Plantactinospora sp. BC1: one gene and its partner. The protein of the gene in region 1 interacts with the protein of each later gene in a pairwise test. Links are inferred from orthologs where the notes say so. Each region holds a gene or a part of one and is shown on either strand. Other genes may lie near its edges. The genes, in order: pcrA and lpdA.

Region 1 (3,327 bases):
GGTACCGTCGGCGCCGAGCGCCTCCCGGAACCGGTCCAGGATCTCGCGCTCCCGGGAGAGGACGAGCCGGGTGCCGCCGGAGGCCATCCGGGTCCGGCCGACCTGCTGGGAGAGCGCCGCGCGCTCCTGCCAGAGGGCGATCAGCTCACCGTCGATCTCGTCGATCCGCTCCCGCAGCCCGAGGATGTGCTGCGCGGCCTCCGGCGCGGTCGTCCCGGTCTCGGGCTCGGCGCCGTTCGCCGGAAGCTCTGCCACCTCTGCCGCCACCTCTGTCGCCATGGGGTCCTCCTTGCCAGCTAGGCCCCCGGTGCCTGGATCCCGACGCGAAAAGCCCCGGGCTCCAGGAGCCCGGGGCTTTTCGTAGGTCATGTTCAGGCGCGACCCACGGCTGCCGGACTCCCGGAGCCGTAGTAAAAGTAAGCCTGCGCCCGACGGATCACGGGTTTGAGTATGCCCAGCCAGCGGTGTCTTGGCAAGCACATCGGCGATGCCCGCGGACCGCCGCCGGAGCGCCCGGCGGGAGCGGTACCCGGGGCGGCGGAGCCGGGTACGGGCCCGGCGCAGGCGTACGTTGTCTGCCCGGCGGCATAGACTCGCGGGGCGATGCATGCTCTCTTCGAACCTCCGCCGCCCTCCGTCCCTCCGGCCCCGGACGCGCCCCGGCACCGGCCGTCCGGCCCCGACCCGCAGGCCCTGCTGGCCGGGCTGAACGGGCCACAGCGGGACGCGGTGACCCACTCCGGGGCGCCGCTGCTGATCGTGGCCGGCGCCGGCTCGGGCAAGACCCGGGTGCTGACCCACCGGATCGCCTACCTGCTCGCTGCCCGGGACGTGCATCCGGGGCAGATCATCGCGATCACCTTCACCAACAAGGCGGCCGGGGAGATGAAGGACCGGGTCGCCGCGCTGGTCGGGCCGAGAGCCCGGTTGATGTGGGTGTCGACGTTCCACTCCGCCTGCGTACGCATCCTGCGGGCCGAGCACGAGCACGCCGGGCTGAAGTCGACGTTCTCGATCTACGACGCCGACGACTCGCGCCGGCTGATGCAGATGGTCACCCGGGAGCTGGACCTCGATCCGAAGCGCTACCCGGCCCGGGGGTTGACCACCCAGGTCTCCAACCTGAAGAACGAGCTGGTCGACCCGGAGACGTTCGCCGCCCGGGCGAAGGGGCCGAACGAGCGGGCGCTGGCCGAGGCGTACACCCTCTACCAGCGGCGGCTGACCGAGGCGCACGCACTCGACTTCGACGATCTGATCATGACGACGGTGCACCTGCTCCAGTCGCACCCGCACGTCGCCGAGAGCTACCGTCGCCGGTTCCGGCACGTACTCGTCGACGAATACCAGGACACCAACCACGCGCAGTACACCCTGGTCAAGGAGCTGGTCGGCGGTACGCCCGGGGTCGAGCCGGCCGAGCTCTGCGTGGTCGGCGACGCCGACCAGTCGATCTACGCGTTCCGGGGCGCGACGATCCGGAACATTCTGGAGTTCGAACGGGACTTCACCGACGCCCGGACGATCCTGCTGGAGCAGAACTACCGCTCCACCCAGACGATCCTGAACGCCGCCAACGCGGTGATCGAGCGGAACAGCTCGCGCAAGCCGAAGCGGCTCTGGAGCGAGGAGGGCGCGGGGGAGCAGATCGTCGGCTACGTCGCCGACACCGAGCATGCCGAGGCGGACTGGGTGGGCCGGGAGATCGACCGGCTCTGCGACTCCGACGCGGCCCGCCCGGGCGACGTGGCGGTCTTCTACCGCACCAACGCGCAGTCCCGGGTCTTCGAAGAGGTCTTCATCCGGGTCGGGTTGCCCTACAAGGTGGTCGGCGGGGTCCGGTTCTACGAGCGCAAGGAGGTCCGGGACGCCCTGGCCTACCTCCGCGCCGTGGTCAACGACGACGACACGGTGAGCATCCGGCGGGTCCTGAACACCCCCCGCCGGGGCATCGGCGACCGGGCCGAGGCCTGCGTGGAGGCGCTGGCCACCCGGGACCGGATCTCGTTCGGCGCCGCGCTGCGCCGGGCCGCCGAGGCGCCCGGCATCTCCACCCGGGCGGCCAACTCGATCGCCGAGTTCGTCAGCCTGCTCGACGGGTTGCGGGAGCTGGCCGAGACCGCCCTGCCGGAGGAGGTGCTGGAGGCGGCCCTCACCCGCTCCGGCTACCTCGGCGAGCTGGAGGAGAGCATCGACCCGCAGGACGCCGGCCGGGTGGAGAACCTCCAGGAGCTGGTCAGCGTCGCCCGGGAGTACACCGAACGGGTGGAGGCGCTGGCCGAGGAGGGCGGTCCGGGTGCCACCCTGGCCGGCTTCCTGGAGCAGGTGGCGCTGGTCGCCGACGCCGACCAGGTGCCGTCGGACGACCCCGACCACCAGGGCGTGGTCACCCTGATGACCCTGCACACCGCCAAGGGGCTGGAGTTCCCGGTGGTCTTCCTGACCGGCCTGGAGGACGGCGTCTTCCCGCACCTGCGGGCGCTCGGCGACAACCGGGAGCTGGAGGAGGAGCGCCGGCTGGCGTACGTCGGGATCACCCGGGCCCGCAAGCGGCTCTACCTCTCCCGGGCGGTGACCCGGTCGGCCTGGGGGCAGCCGTCCTACAACCCGCCGTCCCGGTTCGTCGACGAGCTGCCGGGCGACCTGGTCCGCTGGGAACGCACCGGGGCCGCCTACACCTCGTGGTCGGGGACCGGCGGCGGGGTGGGTGGCCGGTCCGGCTCCGAGGACCGCTCCGGCGCCTACCGGGGCGGCGGCTTCTCCGGGGGTACGCCGAAGGCCGCCCAGCTAGCCTCGCGGCTCGGCATCGACGGCAGTCGGCTCAGTACGGCGAGCGAGTTGAAGCAGCCGCCCAAGGTCGCCGCCGGGGATCGGGTCAACCACCAGCGCTACGGTCTCGGCCGGGTGCTGGCGGTCGAGGGGCACGGTTCGGGTGCCCGGGCGCAGATCGACTTCGGTGACCAGACGCTCTGGCTGGTGCTCCGGCACGCCCCGATCGACAAGCTCTGACCTTCCGCCGGGCGGCCCGAGTTCCCGCTCGACCGCCGACCGGGCTCAGCAGCCCAGGTCGACCCCACGGGCCCGCATCCACGGCGCCGGGTCGACCTGGTTCCAGAGCCCGTTGTGCACCTCGAAGTGCAGGTGCGGCCCGGTGGCGTCGCCGGTGGCACCCTCGTACCCGATCACCTGGCCGGGCTTGACCCGGTCGCCGACGCTCACCACGGTCCGGCTCTGGTGGGCGTAGTGGGTGAGCCAGCCGTTGCCGTGGTCGACGACCACCGAGATGCCGTACCCGGCGAAGGCCCAGCCGGCGTCGACCACCGTGCC
Region 2 (3,273 bases), 450 kb from region 1 along the record:
ACCTGGCCGATGCCGCTGCCGGACGACGTCCGCAAGGGCATGGACTCCGAGGTCGCCGACATCTCCCAGGTGAACGCGTCGATGGACCGGGCCGGTCACATGCTCCAGGGCGGTGTCTTCCTGCGCGAGTTCGTCGCCGACGAGGTGCCGTGGGCGCACATCGACATCGCCGGGCCGAGCTACCACTCGGGCGAGCCGACCGGGTACTGGACCAAGGGCGGCACCGGGGTGCCGGTGCGTACCCTGCTGGAGCTGGTCGACGACATCGCCGCGAACGACTGACGCCGTGCGCCGCCGACCCCTCCGGCGGGGTCGGCGGCCGGGCGGTCAGGCCGTGGGCCGCCGCTTGCGGCGCTCGTTGAAGTCGCGCATCCGCTGCGGATAGCCGACCAGCCGCACGTCGTAGATCGGGATCGCCATCTTGTGCGCGAACCGCCGGGCGCCGTCCGGGCCGTCGATCCGGCGCCGGGTCCATTCGCCGTCGTGCGCGATCAGCATGACGGTGGTCTCGGTCACGGTCGTCCGGGGCTCGATGAACGCCTCGACACCGCGCTTCGACCGGACGAACTGTTCAAGATGGTCAAGATCGGCACGGCTGGCGGGACGGTCACCCGCCGTGACAACAGCCTTCTTGCGTCGGCGAAACCAGGCCAACCCGACCCTCTCCTCCCCGGCACGGCCGCCCCGCGACGAAACTGGCGACTTCCGGCAAGCGTACGTCCCGACGACGTGTCCTTGGGCACCTCGGTACGCGGCCCGCTTCCACTAGTGACAAGATGACCGAGGTGGGCGCTCCCCGGTCGGCGACTGTCAGTTCCGGAGAAAGTCCACGCCACGCCGGGCGGAGAACCCGACCGGGGTGGCGGTATGCCCGGTTGACCGGCATCACCCTCGTAGCAGCGACGCGACCTGGGAGTTAACTGTGAGCGAGCCGAACGGCGGAACGTTCGATGTCGTCATCCTCGGGGGTGGCAGCGGCGGGTACGCGGCGGCGCTGCGCGCCGCCCAACTGGACCTCTCGGTCGCGATGATCGAGAAGGGCAAGGTCGGCGGCACCTGCCTGCACAACGGCTGCATCCCCACCAAGGCGCTGCTGCACGCGGCCGAGATCGCCGACCAGACCCGCGAGTCGGAGCAGTTCGGTGTCAAGGCCGAGCTGGTCGGCATCGACATGGCCGGCGTCAACTCGTACAAGGACGGCGTGATCTCGCGGCTCTACAAGGGCCTGCAAGGACTCATCAAGGGCGCCAAGATCACCGTGGTCGAGGGTGAGGGCAGGCTCGTCTCCGCCGACACCGTCGAGGCGAACGGCGCCCGCTACACCGGCCGCAACGTCATCCTGGCCACCGGCTCGTACGCCCGGTCCCTGCCCGGCCTGGAGATCGACGGCGAGCGGGTGATCACCAGCGACCACGCCCTGACCCTGGACCGGGTGCCGACCTCGGCGATCGTGCTCGGCGGCGGCGTGATCGGCGTCGAGTTCGCCAGCGTCTGGAAGTCCTTCGGCGTCGACGTCACCATCATCGAGGCGCTGCCCCGGCTGGTCGCGGCCGAGGACGAGGAGTCCTCCAAGGCGCTGGAGCGGGCGTTCCGCAAGCGCGGCATCGCCTTCAAGACCGGCAAGCGGTTCGAGAAGGTGGAGCACACCGAGAAGGGCGTCAAGGTCACTATCGAGGGTGGCGAGACCTTCGAGGCCGAGGTGCTGCTGGTGGCCGTCGGCCGTGGCCCGAACACCGCCAACCTCGGCTACGAGGAGCAGGGCGTCAAGCTCGACCGGGGCTTCGTGATCACCGACGAGCGGCTGCGCACCGGGGTGCCGAACGTCTACGCCGTCGGCGACATCGTGCCCGGCCTCCAGCTCGCGCACCGGGGCTTCCAGCAGGGCATCTTCGTGGCCGAGGAGATCGCCGGCCGCAACCCTGCCGTGATCGACGAGAACGGCATCCCCCGGGTCACCTACTCCGACCCGGAGCTGGCCTCGGTCGGGCTCACCGAGGCCCGGGCCAAGGAGCAGTACGGCGCCGACAAGGTGAAGACCTACAACTACAACCTCGGTGGCAACGGCAAGAGCCAGATCCTCAAGACCGCCGGCTTCGTCAAGCTGGTACGGGTCGACGACGGTCCCGTGGTCGGCCTGCACATGGTGGGGGCCCGGGTCGGCGAGCTGGTCGGCGAGGCGCAACTCATCTTCAACTGGGAGGCGTACCCCGCCGAGGTGGCGCAGCTCATCCACGCCCACCCCACCCAGAGCGAGGCGCTCGGCGAGGCCCACATGGCCCTGGCCGGCAAGCCGCTGCACGCACACGCCTGACCACAGAATCTCCGCGCCCGCCCGGCACCAACCGGGCCAGGAACGCACAGGCCACGAAGGAGTCTTGAAAGATGCCGGTATCGGTCACCATGCCCCGGCTGGGCGAGAGCGTCACTGAGGGCACCGTCACCCGGTGGTTGAAGCAGGAGGGCGACCGCGTCGAGGTCGACGAGCCCCTGCTGGAGGTTTCCACCGACAAGGTCGACACCGAGATCCCCTCCCCGGCGGCCGGCGTGCTGGCCCGGATCGTGGTGAGCGAGGACGAGACCGCCGAGGTCGGCAGCGAGCTGGCGGTGATCGACGGCGACGGCGAGGCGGGCGGCGAGGCCCGGCCGGCCCAGCCGGAGGCGGCCGAGGCGGAGCAGGCACCCGCCGAGGCGGCGGCCCCGGCCGAGGAGCCGGCCGGCGAGCCGGAGCAGGCCGAGGAGCAGCAGCAGGCCGAGCCGGAGACGGTGGCCGCGCAGACCGCGCCGGCCGGCGACTCCGGCACCGTCCTCAAGATGCCGGCGCTGGGCGAGAGCGTCACCGAGGGCACGGTGACCCGCTGGCTGAAGGAGGTCGGCGACACCGTCGAGGCCGACGAGCCGCTGGTCGAGGTCTCCACCGACAAGGTGGACACCGAGATCCCCTCCCCGGTCGCCGGCACCCTGCTGGAGATCCGGGTCAGCCAGGACGAGACCGCGCCGGTCGGTGCCGACCTGGCGGTGATCGGTGCCGCCGGAGGTGCCGCCCCGGCCGCCGAACCGGCGAAGCCGGCTCCCGAGGCCGCGAAGCCGGCACCTGAGGCCGCGAAGCCGGCACCCGAGCCCGAGCCCGAGCCGGAGCCGGAGCCGGAGCCCGCGAAGCAGGCGGCACCGGCGGCCGGTGCGTCGTACCAGACCCCGGCGCCGGAGACCGAGCGTTCCGAGCAGCCGGCCCGGACCGAGCGGGCGGCCCAACCCGCCCCGACCGGTACCCGGGCT

The links.
Region 2: the proteins of pcrA (region 1) and lpdA interact in binary tests that used the Escherichia coli proteins (3 or more experiments, as listed by UniProt). The link is inferred for Plantactinospora sp. BC1 from one-to-one orthologs.

What each region holds. Positions count from the first base shown.
Region 1 is NZ_CP028158.1:7,549,705-7,553,031, forward strand. What follows is about bases 291-3,306. They hold pcrA (DNA helicase PcrA), read left to right. Parts: upstream 291-603; coding sequence 604-3,009; downstream 3,010-3,306. Other genes in these bases: C6361_RS33160 (M23 family metallopeptidase), read right to left, coding at 3,055-3,306. Outside these bases: C6361_RS33150 (chorismate mutase), read right to left, coding at 1-279; more of C6361_RS33160, read right to left, coding at 3,307-3,327. UniProt on the Escherichia coli protein: A helicase with DNA-dependent ATPase activity. Unwinds DNA duplexes with 3'-5' polarity. Translocates on single-stranded DNA with 3'-5' polarity. Initiates unwinding more efficiently from a nicked substrate than double-stranded DNA.
Region 2 is NZ_CP028158.1:8,004,040-8,007,312, forward strand. Bases 155-3,116 are described here. They hold lpdA (dihydrolipoyl dehydrogenase), read left to right. Parts: upstream 155-922; coding sequence 923-2,311; downstream 2,312-3,116. Other genes in these bases: C6361_RS35130 (leucyl aminopeptidase), read left to right, coding at 155-282; C6361_RS35135 (hypothetical protein), read right to left, coding at 328-654; sucB (2-oxoglutarate dehydrogenase, E2 component, dihydrolipoamide succinyltransferase), read left to right, coding at 2,383-3,116. Outside these bases: more of C6361_RS35130, read left to right, coding at 1-154; more of sucB, read left to right, coding at 3,117-3,273. UniProt on the Escherichia coli protein: Lipoamide dehydrogenase is a component of the glycine cleavage system as well as of the alpha-ketoacid dehydrogenase complexes.